Regions from separate parts of the Bacillus sp. GW823-FHT06A10 genome, predicted to be linked through region 1. Evidence: riboswitches for the same ligand, from Rfam matches in the RefSeq annotation. Region 1 holds a riboswitch; each other region holds the start of a gene.
The links. Region 1 has a riboswitch for S-adenosylmethionine ahead of AC1Q8M_RS09400 (ECF-type riboflavin transporter substrate-binding protein). Riboswitches for the same ligand answer to the same signal wherever they lie in the genome.
Positions count from the first base shown of each region.

Region 2: it holds a riboswitch for S-adenosylmethionine, as region 1 does, so the genes downstream of both, metI (cystathionine gamma-synthase/O-acetylhomoserine thiolyase) here and AC1Q8M_RS09400 (ECF-type riboflavin transporter substrate-binding protein) in region 1, are expected to answer to the same signal.
Region 3: it holds a riboswitch for S-adenosylmethionine, as region 1 does, so the genes downstream of both, AC1Q8M_RS26240 (peptide ABC transporter substrate-binding protein) here and AC1Q8M_RS09400 (ECF-type riboflavin transporter substrate-binding protein) in region 1, are expected to answer to the same signal.

Region 1 is NZ_JBXAHT010000001.1:1,856,989-1,864,997, reverse strand. Features, by position in the region: gene AC1Q8M_RS09420 (LytS/YhcK type 5TM receptor domain-containing protein) at 1-1,030, shown strand, start outside; gene AC1Q8M_RS09415 (YjcZ family sporulation protein) at 1,123-1,230, opposite strand; gene AC1Q8M_RS09410 (energy-coupling factor transporter transmembrane component T family protein) at 1,367-2,167, opposite strand; gene AC1Q8M_RS09405 (ABC transporter ATP-binding protein) at 2,160-3,860, opposite strand; gene AC1Q8M_RS09400 (ECF-type riboflavin transporter substrate-binding protein) at 3,871-4,419, opposite strand; SAM riboswitch class I at 4,560-4,675, opposite strand; gene AC1Q8M_RS09395 (aspartate/glutamate racemase family protein) at 4,829-5,509, shown strand; gene AC1Q8M_RS09390 (macrolide family glycosyltransferase) at 5,601-6,788, opposite strand; partial or broken gene lepB (signal peptidase I) at 7,047-7,577, opposite strand; gene AC1Q8M_RS09380 (peptidoglycan D,D-transpeptidase FtsI family protein) at 7,654-8,009, opposite strand, start outside.
Region 2 is NZ_JBXAHT010000002.1:577,273-585,281, forward strand. Features, by position in the region: gene AC1Q8M_RS17770 (class I SAM-dependent methyltransferase) at 1-656, shown strand, start outside; gene AC1Q8M_RS17775 (ArsR/SmtB family transcription factor) at 799-1,089, opposite strand; gene AC1Q8M_RS17780 (cysteine hydrolase family protein) at 1,523-2,035, opposite strand; gene metC (cystathionine beta-lyase) at 2,205-3,368, opposite strand; gene metI (cystathionine gamma-synthase/O-acetylhomoserine thiolyase) at 3,365-4,477, opposite strand; SAM riboswitch class I at 4,572-4,682, opposite strand; SAM riboswitch class I at 4,886-4,995, shown strand; gene AC1Q8M_RS17795 (bifunctional homocysteine S-methyltransferase/methylenetetrahydrofolate reductase) at 5,066-6,898, shown strand; gene metH (methionine synthase) at 6,898-8,009, shown strand, end outside.
Region 3 is NZ_JBXAHT010000006.1:45,138-53,146, forward strand. Features, by position in the region: gene AC1Q8M_RS26205 (substrate-binding domain-containing protein) at 1-415, opposite strand, end outside; gene modA (molybdate ABC transporter substrate-binding protein) at 576-1,382, shown strand; gene modB (molybdate ABC transporter permease subunit) at 1,388-2,062, shown strand; gene AC1Q8M_RS26220 (GRP family sugar transporter) at 2,363-3,214, shown strand; gene pnuC (nicotinamide riboside transporter PnuC) at 3,282-3,932, opposite strand; gene proC (pyrroline-5-carboxylate reductase) at 4,119-4,922, shown strand; gene AC1Q8M_RS26235 (aldo/keto reductase) at 4,924-5,757, shown strand; SAM riboswitch class I at 5,910-6,014, shown strand; gene AC1Q8M_RS26240 (peptide ABC transporter substrate-binding protein) at 6,147-7,787, shown strand.

The DNA of each region.
Region 1 (8,009 bases):
TGGATTCCCTGTCGGTATCATATTGTTTACAATTTTATTAATTACAAGATTTATATTTTATGGCTTTAATATGCTGACAGTCGTTGTTTACGGAATAATGTTCATCGTTACAGCACTCGCATCTTCAAAATTTAATACATATAATAGAAAGCTTAAAGTAGCTTTTTCCATGTTTTTAACCTTTTTCCTAGCAATATTTACAACTGTAATTGTATTAACTTTATCAGATTTTGAAGTGAATAATTTGTATATTATTTATTTCATGGTATTACCGACTACTTTAATGTTATTTATTGTTTATATAAATGAAGTTATAAAAGATGCTGTATTAATGCGCTCAAAATTAATTAAAATGGAAAAAATGGAGATTGTTAGCCAACTCGCTGCAAGTATATCGCACGAAGTAAGGAATCCTTTAACGGTTGTAAAAGGATTTACACAGCTTTTAAAAACACCAAATTTAACTCCTGAATCAAGAGACGAATATATTAAACATATACTTGAAGAGTTAAATCGTGCCCAAGAAATTATCGATGATTACTTAACGTTTGCCAAACCTGCTCCAGAAAAATTAGATCAAATTTCAGTAAAGCAAGAGTTAAATCGAGTTATTAATATGATATTGCCATTGTGTAATATGAATACGATACATATTACACAGGATTTTTCTGAGGCAACCATTGTTGGTAATAAACAGCACTTTCAACAATGTTTTTTAAACTTAATAAAAAACAGTATTGAAGCAATGCCTAATGGTGGTACCTTAAATATTTCCTCATCTATCAATAATAGTAAAGTTGAAATACGAATTGAAGATAGCGGAGTTGGAATGTCACAGGAGCAAATACATCGATTCGGTGAACCGTATTTTAGTACAAAAACAAAAGGAACTGGTTTAGGTACGATGGTTGCTGTTAAGATTATTGAGACGATGCATGGAAGTTTAAAAATCCGAAGTATCATTAGTAAAGGAACGACTTTAACAATTACGTTCCCGAAATATAGTAAGAATACGCATTTAAACAAATAAAAAAGGAGCATAGTTGCTCCTTTTTTATTTGTTTCGATACATAAGTATCTTCAATGTTTTTTTAGTTTACATTTGTGAAGACTAATTAAAAATTAGTATCCTCCGCCCCAGCAGCTGCATCCTACAATTATTAATAGAATGAATAACACAACTAATAAAGCGAAACCTCCACCAAAACCACAAGAACCACCGTAACTCATATTTTCTCCTCCTTTTGGTTTGAAAACTAATAGGTAGTTGATCATTTTAACTGGTTCGTATTATACATTATGTGTATATCCCTTTTTTGAGCATGTCTACATAAAAATAAGTAAAAGCACTCGTTTAAAGAGTGCTTTAAAATGGATACCAAAAGTTTTGAAATACGTTTAATTTTAAATATACCGCAACAATAAATATGAAAATACCGGCAAATAAAGCGATGAAATCTTCACGTTTCGCCTTACTTGTATAAAACCATGTACGTTTATCCTTCTTTCCAAATCCTCTTAAATCCATTGCATTTGAAACCGTATCTATTCTTTCTAGAGAATGAATGATTAGCGGCCAGAAAATTAAAACACGGTTCTTCATACGAACCCATAAACTTGCTTCTCCTTTTTCAAAAGCCACTCCTCTCGCTTCTTGCGCGTGTTTAATAATTTTATACTCAGACTGGATGTCAGGAATATAACGTAGTGCAATATTTATTGCATAAGTAATCTTATAATGAATACCAAGTTTACTTAAGTTACTTACAAATTCACTTGGATCTGTCGTGTAAATAAAAAGAAGTGTAAATGGTAACAACGTAAAATACTTTAATGAAAGTGTAGCTGCATAAAATAATGTTTCATATGTAATCGTTACATATCCAACATGTAAAAACGCGGTATATGATTCAGTTAATTCAGATCCATGAGTTGGTGTAATCAATAAAATCATGACAGAGTTTAATAAACTAAATGTAAATATGACACTAAAAACAATTAAAATTTTACGAAATGGAATTTTAGCAATGCTGAGCCCGATACACCCAATAATAAATAATATTAGCAACACCCGAAAATCAAAAAACAAAAAAGTAAGCGTCATACAAAAAATAAATAAAAACAATTTCACTACCCCATCCATACGATGAAAATATGTACTATGCACCTTCCTCCCTCCTATTACTATCTAAATAAAGCTCCATAAATTTTTCTGGACATGCAATCCCACTAAATTTAACAAGCTTGGTTAAAGAACTCTCTCTTAAGTTGGCTCTTTGTAACGTTTCTTGATCGCCTAATACATCAAACACTGTATTATCCGCAATAATTTTCCCTTCATGTAGAACTACTGCACGGTCTGTATATTCTAGCGCGAGATTCATATCGTGAGTGATAAAAACAAATGAAATTCCCTTTTTAGCTAGGTTTTTAATAAAAGACATAAATTGTTTATAGTGATAATAATCTTGTCCCGCTGTTGGTTCATCTAATATGATAAGTTTAGGATTTGTTGTTAATACAGATGCGATTGTTAATCTCTTTTTTTGCCCATAGCTTAGTGCTTGAATTGGCCAATTACGAAATGGATATAAACCACAAATTTTTAAAATTCCTTCTACTCTATTCTTAATTTCTTCCTTAGAAAAATTATGTAATGTTAATGTAAATGAAACTTCTTCAAAAACAGTAGGCTGTGTAATCATATGATTTGGATTTTGCATCACGTAAGATATGATTTCCCCACGTTTACGAATAGACCAAGAACTAATATCTTCACCTTTTAACAAAATTTTCCCATTTTTCATTTTGTTTATGCCTATAAGACTATGAGCTAATGTTGATTTCCCTGCTCCATTATGCCCTAACAGTGCCACAATTTCTCCTTCATATATTGAAAGGTTTACATTTTCTAATACTTTTTGTTTATTAGAGTATGAAAATGATAAATTCTCCACTTTAAGTAATTCCTTGTTTTTAGTATTCCCTTTTAATATGACTTGTTTCTCCATCCACTCTTTTATAACGTTGCTTACCTTTTCTTTTTGAAGGTTTTCCATTGGATATATTACGTCATTATTACTATCAAAATGTAATCTCTTTAATGCTTCGATGTAAATAGGCTCTCTTAAGCCGATACGTGGTAATATATTTGACGCTAAGATTTCTTTTGGTGTTCCTATCGCAATGACTTTACCTTCATCAATTAATATAACTTTGTCTAAATCCAGGTTTAAAATTTCTTCTATTCTATGTTCAATAATAACAATCGTTTTATTATATTGTTCATGTATATCTTTCATAAGTTTTATCGTATGTAAGGCACTTAGTGGATCTAAATTAGCTAACGGTTCATCGAACAATAATATATCCGCATTTGTTGTTAATAAACCCGCTAGAGAAACTGTTTGCTTTTGACCTCCTGATAATTCATGTGGACTTTGTTTATGAAACGTATGCATCTTCACCTTTCTTAATGAGTCCGAAACAATCTTTTTCATGTCGTCTTGCTTTACACATTCATTTTCTAAATAAAAAGCTACATCTTCTTCTACTGTCAGACCAATAAATTGAGCATCTTGATCTTGCAAAATTGTTCCTACCTGCTTACTTTGTTCAAAAATACTTCCTTCCCTCGGGTCTTTACCGGCAATTAAAACGTTACCTGTACTAGTCCCTTCGTAAGAAAATGGGATTAGCCCATTTATACAATGAGCTAATGTCGACTTTCCTGAACCACTTCGTCCAGCAATTAGTACTTTTTCCCCAGGGTATATATGAAAGGTAATATCACTTAAAGTAGGCTGCGCAGCATGCCCATATTGAAAGGTGAATTGTTCAAACGAAATAATTGGTTTCATGTTAACATCCCTACTTTTCAATTTTTAAATGTGTATGTTTCTTATTAGATTTTGCCAAGCCAATTGTAAGTGGCAATCCAACTACTAAGAAAACGATAACATCGGAAATTGTTGCTCCTAATACTTGGATAATAATTTTGTCAAATGGTTCTCCCATCACAATAATATCGAATGCCCCAGCAAATATAATAGCAATGACAATACCAACTAGCCCAGTAATTGCTAAATAAGAAATATCCCCCTTGTTAAACGACCCGTTTTTCACACTAAAGCCAACTCTTTTTTGAATAAGACCCATTGAAAATCCAATAATCCCTGAACTAATAACCCAGCCCCACCAAATACCCCAGCCAGCAATCGTATCTGTTACGGTATGACCGATAAGTCCGATTAACAGTCCTGCCACTGGACCAAATAATGCTCCAAAAACAGTTAATATAGCTAATGCTGGTTTAATAAATGTATTCGGTGCAATAGAAAATCCCCAAAGTCCTAATATCCCGTATAATGCTGCTCCAATACCGATTGCTACTACTAACTTTGTTGATAATTTGTTCATGACAATTCCCCTCTCATATTAGTCAACTTTTATTACTCTATATTTAATTTAAAAATGAATTATGCATCGACACTCCCTTTCTATACAACAAAAAAATGACCTCTTACATAAGAGGTCATTTTCTTTCACGTTCAAGAATCCTCTTATCTTTCAAAAAACACATCGTGTCCTCTGCGGAATTAGCACCTTCCTATAAAATTACATAGGGGTTGCTGAGGTTTCTTAGGGCCGTTCCCTCCACCTCTCTGGATAAGTATTAATTTGTAATTCGTATTATGGCACTAAAGAATGTAAATTTCAACACTTTTCTTACTATTTTTATTTTTTGTTAAATAGATCATTTAAATCATTGTATTCTTATCGGAATTATGAAATAATAAATTCAAAATCGTTTCGGGAGGAATGCATTATGAAAGTTATTGGTTTGATTGGAGGATTAAGTTGGGAATCTACATCATTATACTATAAACATATTAATACACTTACACTCTCTCAATACGATCAAAATGCAAAGTTAGTTTTATATAGTATGGATTTTGGTGAAGTAACTACTTTATTACAAAACCATCAATATGAAGAAGTGAAAAATGAACTAGTTACAGTTGCAAAGAAAGTTGAAAAATCTGGGGCTGAATGTTTATTAATGTGTTCAAATACTGTACATCTATTTGCCGAGGAGGTAGAACAAGCAATATCTATCCCGCTTCTTCACATTGGTGATGTAAGTGCTAAAGAAATGGTAGAACAGAATATAAAACGTATCGGACTATTAGGAACAAAACAAACGATGGAGCAAGATTTCTATAAATCACGATTAGCGAAATATAACATTAAGACAATTATCCCAAATGAAGAGGAAAGAACCTTTATCCACCATGTCATATTAGATGAATTAAGTAGAGGGATCATTTCAGAAACATCTAAAGAAAAGTTATTACAAATTACAAAATCATTAATTCAAAACGGCGCTGAAGGTATATTATTAGGCTGTACTGAAATACCTTTACTCATCTCCCAAAATGATCTTACTGTTCCCGTTTTTGATACTGCTTTTTTACATGCAAATACTGCTGTGCAATTTGCTGGATAAGAATATACAAGCATAAAGGTGAGAACCTCTATGCTTGTATACAGTTACGACTATTTATCCCGCTATTTATGGGTAGTAAAATCCCTACCGATTAAAGTTTTACTTTATTTAAAAGAGATTCAATAACTGCAATTGCTTCTTTTGAACCACCACATTCTAAAAAGCTATCATTAAGTTTTCTTATACCATGTTTATACTTTTCATTTGAAAGAACATCTGTTACGGCCTCTTTTAAAGTGTGCACATTAACATGTTCTTTCAATAGTCTATGTGCCGCTTCAAGCTCAGTTAGTCTTTGCGCTATCATAGGCTGGTCTTTATCATGCGGTATTATTACAAATGGGACATTATAATGAATGGCATCGTGTACGCTATTCATACCGCCATGTGTAATAAAAACATCTGCTTCATTTAATATTTCTGATTGAGGTACGTATGGAGCAATTATAAAATTATCTGGTGCTTTCTTAATTTTAGAAATATCATTTCTATCACCAATTGCCATTACAACTATCCCATCAAAATCTGAAAAAGTATCAATACAAGTATTAAAGAATGGTTCGAGTCCTTCAAGCAGTGTTCCCATTGAAATATAAATAACTTTCTTTTCTTTAAGTGATTCCAGTGGAAACTTTATATTTGTTTTACGCTTTGAAATACTCGGTCCAATAAAAATGTTATTTTCCCCGAACGATTCGCTATTAGGTTGGAAATAACAACTTGTGTATACGAGACAAACATCACCCTTATTATTCATAAATTGAAGATTATTCTTTGGTTTTACTCCAAATTTATGTTCCATCTGATTTAGTAATTTTTCAGAGATTTCCTCTGGTTGGAATGGCATATCTGCATTTGGATGAAAAGGTAATGTCTTCAAAAATTCTGGCGGAATTAAAAATATAGGTGAGGACACTACACCTGGAACTTGTAAATACTCCTTTACTAACTCTCCTGCGCCAAATATATCATAAATTACGAAATCAAAATTTATACTTTCACATAATTGTTTCGTAATTTCTAATATATATAAAGAAGTTTGAACATGCACATGAAAGAAAGCATTTAACCCAGATGAGGTTTCAGCATCAATAGAAATCTCTTTTAATAGATCCGGATGAGTATGTACAGTAGCTCCTAAATCTTCAATTCTATCCTTAAAGTTTGCCGTTGTAATATAATGTACATTATCCCCTCGTTCAGTCAAGGCTTTTACTAAATTTAATGTAGGGTTTACATGCCCCTCTGCTGGAAAATTAACTACTAAAATATTTAGCACTTATTCCTCACTCCTTACATTTCATTGTTTTAATTAAGCATACTGTTATTTGTACAAGTAATCTTCCCCTAATAGTCCTAATATGCTTGCTACATTATATTGATAAATAATTTTCAGTCATCACCATAAAAAAAGCATCTACCTATGTAGATGCCTAACCGTGATAAGGAGTGTTCTGTGAGGTTAGAACAAGCTTTTCTGCTTGTCCTATGCTATTAATATATGATTGATTTTATAAAACGTGAATAGTTAATAGAATTATTTTATCCATTTTATATGATCAAATGGATAAAATACCATTTCTACTTTACCTATTATATTTGACTCATCAATAAGTCCAAGTGTATTCCTACTATCTTTACTATGATTACGATTATCACCTAACACAAATAATTTATGCGTAGGAACTTTTATTTCTCTAAAATTTGAAAAACGATTGGATACTTGTGACATATCTAAATTTATATACGACTCATCACGCTTTTTACCGTTAATAAATACCTCATCCTTTTTTAGTTGTATATTATCCCCCGATAATCCAATAATTCGTTTCACATAGTAAGTAGGCTCGTCTTATTTTTTTATAATGACAACATCTCCATGATGAAAAGACGATAAACAGACGTTTACCTTATTAACAAGTATATAATCTTTTTCATTCAAAGTAGGTTGCATCGAAATTCCTTCTACCATACAAAATAAAAAGGACTTATTAATAAAAATAACCCCTATTATAATTAAGATGTAGCTACATATGTTCCTCCAATATTTTAGAATAAACAGCTTCATATATACCTCATTTCTAATCTATTCCCAGATAAAAACGCCTCTAGTTCACATGAATGCTAGAGACGTTTCTTCCATTTTAATTCTCTTTAGAGGCATCTGTTTTTGGCGCTTCACCAGTTAGTCGCTTATTTTTCAAATCAAAATAAGCATCTAAAACTTCTTTTCCAATATCGGAGTTAATGCCCGATTTATCATTTTCAACCCACGGTACTACAACAGAAAATGCTACTTCTGGATCATCATATGGCGCATATCCAGCTAATGTTAAGTTATAACATTCTCTACGATCGCCTTTCGCATTTCGCCCAATTTCATTTTCTCCACCATATACAGTTTGTGCGGTCCCTGTTTTACCAGCTGGTTTATATGGTGCTTTTTGGAACGCTCTTACTCCCGTTCCATCTCCTTCTTGAAATACTTTTCTAAATCCTT
Region 2 (8,009 bases), on a different contig from region 1:
TTTCGAATGAGTTGTTTGATGCATTTCCTGTTGAAATAATTGAGAAAAGAAATGGTATGTTGTATGAAGTACGTATTACATATACAGAGGAAGGAAACCTTTCAGAAGTATGTAGGCCGTTAGATAAAAGAATTGGTCGATATTTATTGAAATATAATATTCATATTGCTGAAGGGCAACGTTTTGAAGTACCAATTGTGATGGAGGAGTATATAAAAGAAATCGCGAAATGGTTTCAAAAAGGTATATGTATTACAGTTGATTACGGATACACAAAAGAAGAATGGATGCATCCAGCACATCGTGAAGGAAGTTTGCGAGGTTATTATCAGCATAAGCTAATACGTAACCCACTAGCGCATCCAGGTGAAATGGATCTTACTACTCATATTCATTGGGACGAGCTAAAGGAGATGTTTAGTATGCAAGGAATGAGTGCGGTATGGCATAAGAAACAATCTGAGTTCTTGTTAGCTGCAGGGATATTAGAACAGCTTACGAGCCATCAAGATATGAATCCTTTTTCTGAAACGCAAAAACAAAATCGAGCAGTTCGTTCTATGATTTTGAATGGAGGAGTAGGGAGTGCGTTTGATGTTGTTATACATACAAAAGATATGCAACATTTACATTTGGAGCGGTATGTAACAATATAAAAAACAAGACACAGTATATACTGTGTCTTGTTTTTTAATACGACTTATGTAGTATTATATATTTCCTCTCATGATATATATTTATATTAAAGATATGAGATAAAAAATATAGAATACGTTCTTTTTCTTCGATTATTAGTCCCTAACCTAATAATACGCGAACGAGTTGAATTATTGTTTCGTTCTCTACTTTGTAATAAATTTCTAATCCTTTTCTTTCACTAGAAACGATTTTAGCGCTTTTTAATTTTGCTAAATGCTGTGAAATTGTAGATTGTGGCATGTTTAAGCCAGTGTACATTGTAGAAACGTTGCTTGGACCGCGCTCAATTAATCCTTTTACGATACATAAACGAACAGGATGAGCCAGCACTTTTAATAATTCTGCATTACTTTCATATAGTTCTAATTCTTTTTGAAAGGTTTCTAACATGTTCTTTTCCACCTCCGTGTGAGCTATTATACCATACTATACATACCAAAAATTTAAAGAAAAGAAAATAGTTGTTGCAGAAAAAAAGTCCTAAAGTAAAGAAATTGTAAGAAAAGAGACCATGATGTAAATAAAATAGGTAAATTAGCACGTTTTTGTAAAATGACATTTTTGGGTGAAAATTTCGATGCGTTTTAAAAATTGAAAGATATAGATATATTTGTAACACAATTTTATCATGATTTTCTTATTCTTTCAAATGAATATACGAAATTTTTAAAATAATATGACAAAGGAATTATAATGATATATATAGAATATAAAACAGGTTAAAAGAAAAGAAGCTGAATGTAATTCGCTTCTTTATGGTGATAATGAAATATTTGATTACGGCTGATAAATCTTAGGATAATCAAGTCATTAGTCATTTATTCTAAAATTCATCTTTTAGCAACGTTAAAAATCTGTGATTCCATATGTTCTCGTAAAAATCAATTGTCTCTTTTGCGGACATAAAAGGATTATTCAACGTAGAGGTTGTTTTCTGTACCATAAAGTTTTCGTATCCCAGTCCGTGGGCAAACTTAATCGTAGCATCCATACAGTACTCTGTTTGGGCACCGCAAAATTCAATGCGATTTACAGATAATTGATCTAAAATTTCTTTTAAGTTTGTTTTATAAAATGAATTTGCATGTGTTTTTCTTACAAAAAAATCTTGTTCTTGAACATCAAGATCGGTATGAATAGCCCAAAGTTCTTTCTCGGGTACTAAATCATCATCACAATGTTGAACAAAAAGGATTGGTTTATTTGATTTTCTGTATGAAGAAATTCTTTTATTTACTTTTGTTAGTAAGTTCTGTAAATCAAATAAATGCTCTCCGCCATAACATACGCCATTTTGTAAATCGATAACGATTAAAATATCTGCACAAGTATCCATTATTTTTACCCCTTTTTTATTTCTTAATATATCAATTAATCCCTTATTTAGAAATAGATGATATACTTTTATTTTTTTATGGACTATAAGAAAAGAAGAAATTCAAATGAATATAACTAAAACGCAGAAAAAGAAGATATGAAAACCTAATCTCATATCTTCTTTTTCTCTATGCATTTACAGGTTCTTCTACATAAGAAAGGGCATTTTCAAAATCGGATATTAAATCGTTAACATTTTCAAGACCGACTGATAACCGAAGTAATGAATTAGAGATTCCTCTTTCATCACGAGCTTCTTGCGACAGTGCTGCATGTGACATTTTTGCTGGATAAGAAAGAATTGACTCTACAGCTCCTAAACTAACTGCAAAAACAGGTAATTTTACTTTTGATAAAAATTGGCGGAGTGCATCTTCTGACTGCAAAGTAAACGATAAGACCGCTCCAGCTGATGTTGCTTGAGATTGTTGAATATCAAATCCGAGATGTGTTTGTAATCCCGGATAATAGACATTTTGTACTTTAGCGTGCTCTTGTAAATAATGTGCGATTTTATTGGCATTTTTAGCTGAATGCTCGAGGCGTACGTGCAATGTTTTTAGACCGCGAAGTACGAGAGAACAATCTTGAGGTCCTAAAATAGCACCGAATGCATTTTGTAAAAATCCAAGCTTTTGAGCGAGTTCGGCATCTTTTACTACTGCTAATCCGGCAGTAACATCACTATGACCAGCAATAAATTTTGTAGCACTATGAAGAACGACATCAGCTCCAAGTTCAAGTGGTTTTTGGAATAGTGGTGTCAAAAATGTATTATCAACAAAAGTAAGAGCGCCAATAGATTTTGCGAGTTTAGAAACCTCGCGAATATCTGTCACTTTTAAAAGTGGGTTAGAAGGTGTTTCTACATAAAAGAGCTTTGTATTTGGTTTCATGTTTTGTTTTATTTCTTCTAAATTGGTCATATCAACAAATGTATGTGAAACACCGTAACGGGAGAGTACCTCAGTTATCACTCGGTAAGTGCCTCCGTATACATCTTCTGAAATGAGTACGTGATCACCTTGTGAAAGAAGGAGGAATGCAGTGGAAATCGCTGCAATGCCTGATGCAAAGGCGAATCCCTTTGTTCCACCTTCTAATAAAGCAATGATATCTTCAAGAGCTTCACGAGTTGGATTTCCTGACCTGCTATAGTCATATTTTCCGAACGTATCTACATCAAACTGGTGAAAAGTTGATGTGTTATAGATAGGAACGTTCACAGCTCCTGTTTGCGAGTCATGTTTATATTGGTTGTGTAGTAAGAGTGTATCTATAGAATAACTCATATTCTTACACCTTCTTTTACAAGTTTAATGGCTTGCTTTAAGTCTTGAATTAAATCGTTACTATTTTCAATGCCAACGGAGAATCGAAGAAGACGATTACATACACCGTTTGCTGTTCTAATTTCTTCAGGAATATCAGCATGTGTTTGCGTTGCTGGATAAGTCATTAAACTTTCTACACCACCAAGACTTTCGGCAAATGTAATTAAGGATAAAGATTGTAAGAATGGATTAATCCAAGCTTCATCTTTAAGGCGAAATGAAATCATGCCGCCTCTTCCAGGATAAAATACATCTGTCACCCCGTCTTCATCATTTAAATATGCAACAACTGCTTTCGCATTTTCTTCATGCTGTCTCATGCGAAGCGCTAACGTTTTCATACCGCGAATTAATAACCATGAGTCAAATGGGCTTAAAACTGCACCTGATGCATTATGATAATGAGCGATGTCTTCACAAAGTTCCTTTCCTTTTGCAATGACAAGTCCGCTTAGTACATCGTTATGTCCCCCTAAATATTTCGTTGCGCTGTGAAGTACAATGTCAGCACCTTCTGTTAATGGTTGCTGTATATAAGGTGTGTAGAATGTGTTGTCTACAATAAGAAGTAGTCCGTGCCTTTTCGCTACAGTTGCGACAGCAGCAATATCAGTAACTTGCATTAATGGATTAGTTGGAGTTTCTATGAAAATAGCCTTCGTTTCAGTTGTGATAGCTTGCTCAATTTGTTTAATAGACTGTGTATTTACGTATCTACATCGAACATTCCACTTTTTTTCATGTTCAGAAAATAATCGATACGTTCCACCGTATAAATCTTCAGATACAATAAGTTCGTCTCCAGAGCGGAATAGAGAAAGGACGAGGAGAACAGCCGCCATCCCTGAACTACAGGCATAACCTTGTTCGCCATATTCTAAGTCTGCGATTGCCTGTTCTAAAAGACCTCGAGTTGGATTGCCAGTTCGTGAATAGTCAAAGCCAGTAGATTTACCAATTCCTTCATGACGATAAGCGGTTGAGAAATAAACTGGTGGATTAACCGTTCCAGTTGTAGTTTCACTGCGATTGCCGATTTGTGCTAGTTTTGTTTCGATTGTTGACATGTGAAAATTCCTCCTTTTTAAATTGAAACATTAAGTGAATATAAAATAAAAAAAGCCTTCTAAGAAGAAGGCTTTCGGTTTGAATAGAGTCTTCTTCTCATCTGTCAAATCTTTCACAATTTGCTGGAATTAGCACCTTATTAACAAAATGTTAATGGTTGCTGAGGCGTCACAGGGCCAGTCCCTCTACCTCTCTAGATAAGAATGTTCGTATGAAATTTTTATTATGTTTTTAACTTTACAACAAAAGATAATTGAATTGCAACTTTATTTTGAAAAATTTTTATTTTTCCGCAAGTGTCATTGACTTTTACTTTTGTGCATGCTAAATTTATTAAAAAATTAACAAACATTGTTAAAAGGGGAACGCATTTCCTTTTAGCTACATAAATAAAATAATAAAGACAACTCTTATTGAGAGCGGTGGAGGGAAAGGCCCTGTGAAACCCGGCAACCTTCAAACGAAATGTTTGAAACGGTGCTAATACCTGCAAAACGAATGTTTTGCATAATAAGAGGAGGAACGATTATGTCCCCCTCTTCAAAGTGAAGAGGGGGTTTTTATATTGATAGAAATGAGGGAGATTCGTGAAATTACTAGATTTATTATCAAAAGGAATTGTAATAGGTGATGGTGCGGTTGGGACGTTATTGCATTCACATGGCTTGCAAAGTAGCTTTGAAGAATTGAATGTATCGGATCCAGACTTAATTATATCGATTCATAAACAATATGTAGCTGCTGGAGCAGATGTAATTCAAACGAATACGTATGGAGCAAATGAGGCGAAATTACGTATGTACGGCTTAGAAAATCAAGTTACAGAAATTAATAGAGCGGCAGTAAAACTGGCGAAAGCATCTGTTACAGATAAAAATGCAATTTTAGGAACAATTGGTGGTATGAAACATATCGGAGCCGTTACAACGACTGATATGGAAAGGGAGTTTATGCTACTTGAACAGGCAGGGGCTTTACTAGAAGAACAGGTTGATGGATTACTATTAGAAACTTTTTACGATGAATTTGAATTACTTCATGCTGTTAAAGTATTGCGTAAGCAAACGAACATTCCAATTGTTGCTCAATTAGCGTTACATGAAGCAGGTACGACTCAAAATGGAAATGATGTTAATGAAATATTAAAGCAAATTATAGATTACGGTGCAAATGTTGTTGGATTAAATTGTCAACTAGGGCCGCTTCATATGACGGAGGCTTTCAAAATGATATCGATTCCGCAAAATGGCTATTTATCAGCATACCCAAATGCAGGTCTCCCGAATTATGTGGAGGGACGTTACGTATATGAGGGAAGCCCAGCTTATTTTGAGGCGATGACGCCGAGATTTATTGAGCAAGGTATTCGGTTATTAGGTGGTTGTTGTGGTACGACTCCAGAACATATTCAAAGTATGAAGCACGCTGTTGCGAATGTTACACCTGTAATAGAAAAAGACACCATTCAAAGGCCGAAAGTTGTTCATACGCATGAGAAACGTTCGAAGGCTCACGTCACTCTAGCAGAGAAAGCGAAAAAACAAACGACAGTTGTAGTGGAATTAGATCCACCGAAAACGTTAGATACACAGCGGTTTTTTGAAGGAGCAAGAGCTTTAAAAAGAGCGGGAGCAGATGCTATTACTCTAGCAGATAATTCATTAGCATCGCCTCGTATTTCTAATATGGCAATGGGTGCGTTATTAACGAAGCATGATATCCCGGTATTGACACATTTAACGTGTAGGGATCATAACGTCATTGGACTACAATCTCATTTGTTAGGTTTATCGGCGTTAGGGATGGAAGAAGTGTTAGCTTTAACTGGTGATCCAGCGCGCGTTGGTGATTTTCCTGGTGCAACTTCTGTATACGATTTGTCCTCTATTGAGCTCATTAAAATGATTAAAGAAATGAACGATGGACGTTCAATTTTAGGGAAATCAATTGGACCGGCGACAAGGTTTTCTGTAGGCGGCGCATTTAATCCTCACGTGAGGCACTTAAAAGCAGCGGTTAAGCGAATGGAACGAAAAATAGATGCTGGAGCGGAATATTTTTTAACTCAGCCAATTTACGATATCGCGTTAATTGAAGAAGTGTATGAAGCGACAAAGCATTTGGAACAATCTATTTTTATTGGAATTATGCCGTTAGTAAGTAAGCGGAATGCAGATTTTCTTCATTTTGAGGTACCGGGTATTACTCTTCCAGAAGAAATAAGAGAGAGAATGGATGGACACGAAACGAAAGAGGCGGCAATTGAGGAAGGGATTCGCATTTCGCAAGAATTGATCGACGCAGCGATGAAATATTTTAATGGTATTTATCTTATTACACCATTTTTAAAATATGAAATTACAGAACATCTTGTTAAATATGTAAGAGAAAAGCAAGAAGTGAAAGAAGGTATTAATTGATGAAGTGTATAGAAGAAAAATTACAAAATAGCATTTTAATATTAGATGGTGCAATGGGAACAATGATTCAGCAAGAGGATTTAACTGCTGAAGATTTCGGAGGAGAAGAGTACGAGGGCTGTAATGAATATTTAGTAGAAACAAGACCAGACGTTATTTTAAAGATTCATAAAGCTTATATTGAAGCTGGAGCGGATATTATTGAAACAAATACATTTGGGGCAACGAATATTGTACTAAGTGATTATGAGCTGTCTCATTTAGATGAAGAACTAAATGAAAAGGCAGCACTTTTGGCGAAGCAAGCTGTTAAAGAAAGCGGTAAGGAAGTATATGTTGCGGGAGCGATGGGACCAACAACGAAAGCAATTAGTGTTACTGGTGGTGTGACTTTTGAAGAATTGATTGAGGCTTATACAAGGCAGGCACGAGGATTATTAAAAGGAGAAGTTGATGTATTACTCGTTGAGACGAGTCAAGATATGCGTAACGTGAAAGCAGCTTATATTGGAATTCAAGCTGCTTTTGAAGAACTGAAAAAAACGGTTCCTATTATGATTTCAGGAACGATTGAGCCAATGGGAACGACTCTGGCTGGGCAAACAATTGAAGCTTTTTATTTATCAGTAGAACATATGAAACCATTATCTGTTGGGTTAAATTGTGCGACTGGTCCGGAGTTTATGAGGGACCATATTCGTTCACTATCTGATTTATCGGAGTGTTACATTTCTTGTTATCCAAATGCAGGTCTTCCTGATGAAGATGGACATTACCATGAGTCTCCATCTTCTCTCGCTGAAAAGGTGAAGCGATTTGCTGAAGAAGGATGGGTTAATATTATCGGTGGTTGTTGTGGCACGACACCAGAACATATAAAAGCAATGAAAGAAGCACTAGCATCTCTTAAGCCTCGTGACCATCATGAGAGAGAAGGACATGGAATTAGTGGATTAGAGGCACTGCAATATGATGAGTCTATGAGACCGTTATTTGTAGGTGAAAGAACGAATGTTATTGGATCACGTAAATTTAAACGATTAGTAGCAGAAGGGAAATTTGAAGAGGCTGCTGAAGTGGCAAGAGCGCAAGTGAAGAAAAATGCTCATAT
Region 3 (8,009 bases), on a different contig from region 1:
CATAAGGAACATTATATGTACCCGTTTCACCATCAAACAAATGCAAACTAACGATACTTCCTTCTCCTTGATACATTTTCACTAAACTTGTTAAGCTACCTTGATACGCCCTTAAAACATTAGAACTTGGCAAACGATTTTCTATACGTTTAGCTAACATATCTAACGTTAGTTCTTGACCACTAATAATACACGTGTTCAAGATACTACTACCATCGTTTTTTACAGGAGTAACTTGTACCTTTCCTGTTTTCATTTGTTTTATATATTGATCTAAATCTGCTGCATCAATGCGCATCTGTCTACCAACTCTATAAGAAGGAAGTTCTCCTTTTTTAATTAAGTCGTATACAGTTAATTTTGATACTTTTAATCGCTTTGCTACTTCTTCCGTTGTGTAGGAATGATGATCCATAGACGATTCCTCACTTTCTTCTTTCATTGTAACAAAGAAAAGAATATTTCTCCTATTTTTTAAAAATAGATATATGTTCAAATTATATTCAATTATAACTAGTTATATTTAGTTATATTTAGTTATAATTAGATGTGTCAAAACGAAAGGGGATTTTTTTATGAATAAATTTACATTACGTTCGATTGGGGCACTTATACTTTCTTTTCTTCTTATATTTAGTGTTGCATGTACAAACGGAGATAAGAAAGAGAAATCAACTGCTAAAGAAGGAAAAGCAGTTGAACTTACTATCTCAGCTGCTGCCAGCTTACAAGATGCATTAAAAGAAATTGAAAAACAATATAAAGAAAAAGAACCCAATATTAAACTTTCTTTTAACTTCGGTGCTTCTGGAGCACTTCAACAACAAATTGAACAAGGTGCACCTGCTGATTTATTCTTCTCTGCAGCAGAAGATAAATTCCAAACCCTTGTAAAAAAAGGATTCATTAATGAAAAAGAAGGGAAAAATCTTCTTGGAAATGAACTAGTTCTAGTCATCCCTAAAGATAGTTCTCTTACAAAATTTCAAGATTTAAAAGATGAGAAAATCAAAAAAATTGCACTTGGTACACCTGAATCTGTACCTGCTGGAAAATATGCAAAAGCTTCTCTAACACACGAAAACCTTTGGAATGATGTTCAAAATAAAGTCGTATTTACAAAAGATGTTCGCCAAGTGTTAACATATGTAGAAACAGGGAATATCGATGCTGGTATCGTATACAAAACAGATGCTCTCATTTCAGATAAAGTAAAGATTGGTGAAACAGCAGCAGCTACTTCTCATGAGCCAATCCACTATCCTTTAGGTGTTATAAAGGAATCTAAACATAAGAAAGAGGCGACTTCATTTTATGAATATTTGCAGTCAAAAAATGCACAATCTATCTTTAAGAAATATGGATTTACAGTCCTGTCGTAATTACTATGAGCATTGATGCTATTATATCGCCTGTCTTTCTATCTTTAAGAGTAGCTGCGTGTGCCACTATTCTCGTTACAATTTTAGGGACGATTGTCGGGCGAGCACTAGCTCGCTCCTCATGGCGATATAAAGTACTATTAGAAACCATATTTTTATTACCAATGGTACTTCCACCAACTGTTATCGGCTTCTTTCTCATTATCATCTTTGGAAACAACAGCCCGATCGGAAGGTGGGTTGAATCATTATTTCAGCAGTCTATTATGTTCACATCTACCGCTGCGATCATCGCTTCTACAGTTGTTGCATTTCCGCTTATGTACCAATCAGCGAAAACGGGATTTTCTATCGCAAATGTACAAATTGAAGAAAGTGCTCGTGACCTTGGCGCAAGTGAATATCAAGTTTTTCTGCACGTTACACTTCCGCTCGCATTTCCTGCATTACTAAGCGGGATGATTTTGAGCTTTGTCCGCGCGCTCGGTGAGTTTGGTGCTACACTCATGTTTGCCGGGAATATCCCTGGTAAAACACAGACAATCCCGACTGCAATTTACATGGCCATTGACGCAAGTAATATGCAACTCGCCTGGACACTTGTGGTTATCACTATTAGTATGTCACTCCTATTTCTGCTATGTATTCAGCTTATTAACAAAAGAATTACTAACCCTTAAAGCAGCTTTTTTGGAAGCTGCTTCTTTATTTCTTAGGAAATAAAATATACCACCGGGAAATAACTGAATTTTACCTCTTATTTAAATATACATTTTATTTGAATTCACTTTCTAAAATAGGCAATTTCCTGTTATTATATGGAGGTGTTTCAAAAAATGAAGAAATGAAAACGCATTTATATCGTGAATTCTTCATCCTGTTTTAGCGATCGGTAATCTTCTACTCTATTAGTGGGGCATTACCGATCGTTAGAACGATATGTAACTATATTGGTATAGCAAACCGAAGGGAGTCTTGTAATGGACATTTTATTAGCGCTTCTTCCTGCAATTGCATGGGGAAACATCTTATTAGTAAGCGTAAAAATGGGCGGTGGTGCATATAGCCAAACGGTAGGTATGACAATCGGTGCTCTATTCTTCGCAACAATTATGTATGTATTTACTCAACCAGCTTTAACAATGACAGTCTTAATTGTTGGGTTTATTTCAGGTTTATTCTGGGCTTTAGGACAAGTAAACCAATTAAAAACAGTTGAAAAACTAGGTGTTTCAACTACCGTAACAATTTCTACTGGTATGCAACTTGTTGCAACTTCTATCTTTGGGGTTATCGCTTTCCGTGAGTGGACTACTACTACAACGATTATTCTGGGAACGATTGCAATCCTATTAATCGTAGTTGGTGTTGTATTCACATCACTAGATGATAAAGAAAATGCTCAGCCACCAGGACAATTGAAAAAAGGACTTCTTACTTTAATTGTTTCTACTTTCGGCTATCTTGTATATGTAATTATTATTCGTTGGTATAATATCGATGGTTGGTCTGCTATTTTACCACAAGCAGTTGGTATGTTTGTTGGTGCGGTTGTACTGACATCTAAACATAAACCATTTAACAAATATGCAATCCGTAATGCTTTATCTGGTTTACTATGGGGAACTGGAAACTTATTCTTACTTCTTTCATTACCACGTGTTGGAGTAGCAACAAGCTTCCCATTATCTCAAACTGGAATCGTTATCTCAACATTCGGTGCGATTGTATTCTTAGGTGAAAAGAAAACAAAACGTCAATTGATCTTTATTGCACTAGGTAGTGTTTTAATTATAGGCGGCGCTGTATTACTTGGTATGACAAAAGCATAATCTTATATTCTATTAGTAAACCCCTGAAGCATATGTGCTTCAGGGGTTTTTTAATTCTAATTATTTTCTAGATATAATTATTTGTATGTTCTTGCCCCTTATAATTGCTCTTCCACTCTAGCAAACCAGCTACACATATAAAGAGATTAATAATAGCTAATATTAGCATGACGTATAAACCAGTAGAAATATAAATTACAATGCTAACTACGTTATATAAAATCCATAAATGCCAGTTTTCTAATATTTTTCGACTTAACATAAATTGAGCCACTAGTCCCAATACGGCATTTAAAGCGTCTAAATATGGACTTGTTGACTCTAAATAACGGACTTGATAATAACCCCAACCAATCCAAGCAACTAAAATAAAACTTATATAAAAAGTCCACCCTTTCAAATCTAAACGAACTGTTGCTTTTACCTCTCCCTCCCCACTTCGTGCAATCCAATAATACCAACCATATACATTAAATATAAATTGAAAAGCGGCTAATACTGCCATTGCATATAAACCTTGTGTAATAAAAATGTATAAAAATACCGCAACAGTAATCATGCCAAATAAAAAGTTGGATACTTTTTCTCTCGCTAATAACCAAACATTAATGATCCCCATAATTGATGCGAAAATTTCAATATAACTCGATTGAATATACAATCCAACTAATACACAAATAATACTAGAAACAAGTAAAAAAAGTGGACTTCTAACCATATTTATCTCTCCCCAGATGTGTAATAAATTCCCTATCACCAGTATAAGGAATAGCCCTTTCCTTTACCATGAATTTCCACCTTCTCATTATCTATTCCATCTACGGTAAGTCTTTTCTTTTTACAAAATTCTCTTAAAGATGATATCGTTTTTATAACATATCTCTACTAGAAAGGAATAAAGGATATGCCTAACAAACATCGAATTTTATTTATTGGTGCTGGTCGTATGGCAGAAGCTATATTTTCCGGATTACTTAAAACAAGCAAAGAGTACATCGAAGAAATTATCATCTCTAACCGAAGCAACGTAGAAAAGTTAGAACAATTACAAAGGCGATATAATGTGTCTATTACAACGGATTGGAAGCAGCATATTACATCTGTTGATACGGTTGTTTTAGCAATGCCACCTTCTGCTCATGAAGGATTATTAGCTGAGCTATCTCCGTTAATATCAAATCAACTTGTCGTAACAGTAGCAGCTGGCATTGGACCATCTTATTTAGAAGCTAGACTCCCAAAAGGCACACCTGTTGCTTGGATTATGCCTAATACAGCTGCTGAAATTGGAAAGTCTATCTCCTTATATACAACGGGACAATCAGTAACCGAGATGCATCAAGAAACCCTGCAACTGCTTTTAAGAGGTATTGGTACTTCGCAACTTTGTACTGAGGAAGAAGTTCATCAGCTTACTGCAGTTACTGGAAGTGCACCAGCCTTCCTTTATTACTTTGCTGAAAGCTTAATTGAAGCAACAAAAAGTTATGGAGTCGATGAAGAAACCGCAAAACATCTTGTCATTCAAATGATTTCTGGCTCTGCTTCTATGCTCGAGCAAACGCAAAATCCAGCTAACCTCCGCGAACAAGTAACAACGCCAGGTGGTTCCACAGCTGAGGGTCTCAAAACTTTATACGAATATAATTTTTCAGAGGCAATTCAAAAAGCAGTAGAAGCAACAAACAAAAAAGCTAGGGGGAAATAATATGATTTTAACAAGTTTAAAAGACTATACAACATTACATAACGGTGTAAAAATGCCTTGGTTTGGTTTAGGTGTTTTTAAAGTAGAAGATGGTTCAGAAGTAATTGATTCTGTAAAAGCAGCAATTAAAAATGGCTACCGCAGCATCGATACTGCAGCAATCTATCAAAATGAAGAAGGCGTTGGACAAGCGATTCGTGAATCCGGTGTTTCACGTGAAGAATTATTTATTACCTCAAAAGTATGGAATAGCGATCAAGGATATGAAACAACACTTCAAGCATTTGAAACTACATTAGAGAAATTAGGTCTAGAATATTTAGATTTATATTTAGTACATTGGCCTGTAAAAGGGAAATATACTGAATCATGGAAAGCATTAGAAAAACTTTATAAAGATGGCCGTGTTCGCGCTATCGGCGTGAGTAATTTCCACATTCACCACTTACAAGACGTATTTGAAATTGCTGAAATTAAGCCAATGGTCAACCAAGTGGAATACCACCCACGTTTAGCACAAGAAGAGCTACATGCATTCTGTAAAGAACATACTATCCAGCTTGAAGCTTGGTCACCATTAATGCAAGGACAACTACTAGATAATCCAACGTTACAAGAAATTGCGACAAAATATAATAAATCAACTGCGCAAATTATTTTACGCTGGGATTTACAAAACGAAGTTGTAACAATCCCTAAATCAATTAAAGAACATCGCATTATTGAAAATGCAAACATCTTCGACTTTGAATTAAGTGCTGATGATATGAAAGCAATTCAAGCTTTAAATGAAGATTGTCGCGTTGGTCCAGATCCAGATAACTTTAACTTCTAAGCGAAAAACCACTGCCATATGCAGTGGTTTTTTCGTTTAAGAAAACTGAAAATTTAAACTATATTTCATTTGGTTGACACTTCATTATTCAAGGTGTAAGATTTTGAATTATCAAAGAAACACAAAAATTAATAAAATTTATTCGTTTACTCATTGTATCAAGAGAGGTGGAGGGACTGGCCCTTTGAAACCTCGGCAGCAGGTTCATTTTGAATACTGTGCCACTTCCTGCAAGCTTTATGCTTGAAAGATAGAATGAGGGACTTCGTTTATATACGGGTGCATAACTTGTACGTAAAAATCCCTCTTTCTCAATATGAAAAGAGGGATTTTTTATTTTTCATTTCCCTCATCATCATCCAAACTTAATTATTTAGGAGGAAAATCAAATGAAAAAGAAGTTTGTACCCGGTATTGCATCAGTTGTAGGAGTAAGTATTTTATTAACTGGTTGCGGTAGTTATAAAAACGAAGCAAGCGGAGCAAATGCAAAAGACGAGGCACCTAGCAAACAGGTTTTAAATTTATCTTCACCTACTGAAATACGAACAATGGATACGGCCCGTGCTACAGATACTGATTCTGGTCAAGTAATGAGAAACGTATTTGAAGGTTTGTATAATCTTGGTGAAGATAACAAACCTTTCCCTGGCGTTGCAAAATCTCATGAAGTAAGTGGCGATAAAACAAAATACACATTCCATTTGCGAGATTCAAAATGGTCAAACGGCACTCCTGTTACAGCGAAAGATTTTGTGTTCGCTTGGCAGAGAGCCGTAGATCCAGCAACAGCCTCTGAATATGCATTTCTATTCTTTGATATTAAAAATGCAACAAAAATTAACAACAAAGAACTTCCAGCCGACCAACTTGGTGTAAAAGCAGTTGATGACCATACGTTTGAGGTAGAATTGGAGCGTCCTGTTCCGTATTTTATTAGCTTAACAGCTTTCCCAACATTTCTACCAATTAACGAGGAATTCTTTAAAGCACAAGGTGATAAGTACGCTTTAGAAGATAATACAATCTTGTACAATGGAGCTTTTACACTAAGCGATTGGAAGCACGAACAAAGCTTTAAATTTAAGAAGAACCCTACCTATTGGGATAAAGATACTGTCAAACTAGAAGAAATCAATTTTAACGTCGTAAAAGAAAAATCAACAGAAGTAAATTTATTCGAGTCAAAACAATTAGATCGTATAAAACTAACATCTGACTTCGTTGATAAATATAAAAAAGATGCTAACTTTAAAGAACGTCCAAATGTAGGCGTACAATTTTTACGCATGAATCAACACAACAAAGTACTTCAAAACGTTTCTGCACGCCAAGCAATCGATCAAACAATTGATAGAAAATCCTTTGTAAATACGTTATTAAATGATGGCTCTACACCAACATTTGGTCTCGTTCCAAAAAACTTTGCAAAAGGACCTGAAGGAAAAGACTTCCGTACTGCAAACGGCGATTTAACAAAAGTTGATACAAAATCTGCACAAGAATTATGGAAAAAAGCTAAACAAGAGCTTGGTTCTGAAAAGATAACATTAGAATTATTAACGAGTGATGCTGACCTTGATAAGAAAACTGGTGAATTCTTAAAAGGGCAACTAGAAAAGAATCTAGATGGATTAACAGTAAATATAAAACCGCAACCGCGTAAGCAACAAGTTTCGCTTTTATTAAAAGGTGACTACGAAATCGGAATTGACGGCTGGAGCCCTGACTTTGCGGATCCAATTACATTCCTTGAGCTATTTACAACGAATAACCCTTATAACTTAGATCATTACTCTAATAAGGAATTCGATGAAACAATAGCAAAAGTGAAAACAACTTTAGCTGGTGATGAAAAAGCTCGCTGGGAAGCATTACTAGAATCCGAGAAAATATTATTTAAAGACTCTGTTATCGCTCCTCTTTACCAAAAAGGCGAATCTTATTTAGAACGTTCTTATGTGAAAGGAATTGTGCAAGTAGACTTTGCGGGTCAATTAAACTTCAAGTGGGCAAAAATTGAAAAATAAAGTAAAACCGTAATAAGTGGGGGTTCTTCATCCCCACTTATTATTAGCCCACACCAATTGTTTTTTTAGCAAAATATATTAAAAGCAGGTTCTCTCACACAAGAGAATCTACTTTTTTAATATATTATTCCAAGAAATTAACATTCTATTTTTATTATTGACATATAGTTCTTTCCAGTGTTAATATTCTAAATAATCAAAGAAACAAAATATTTCACCATC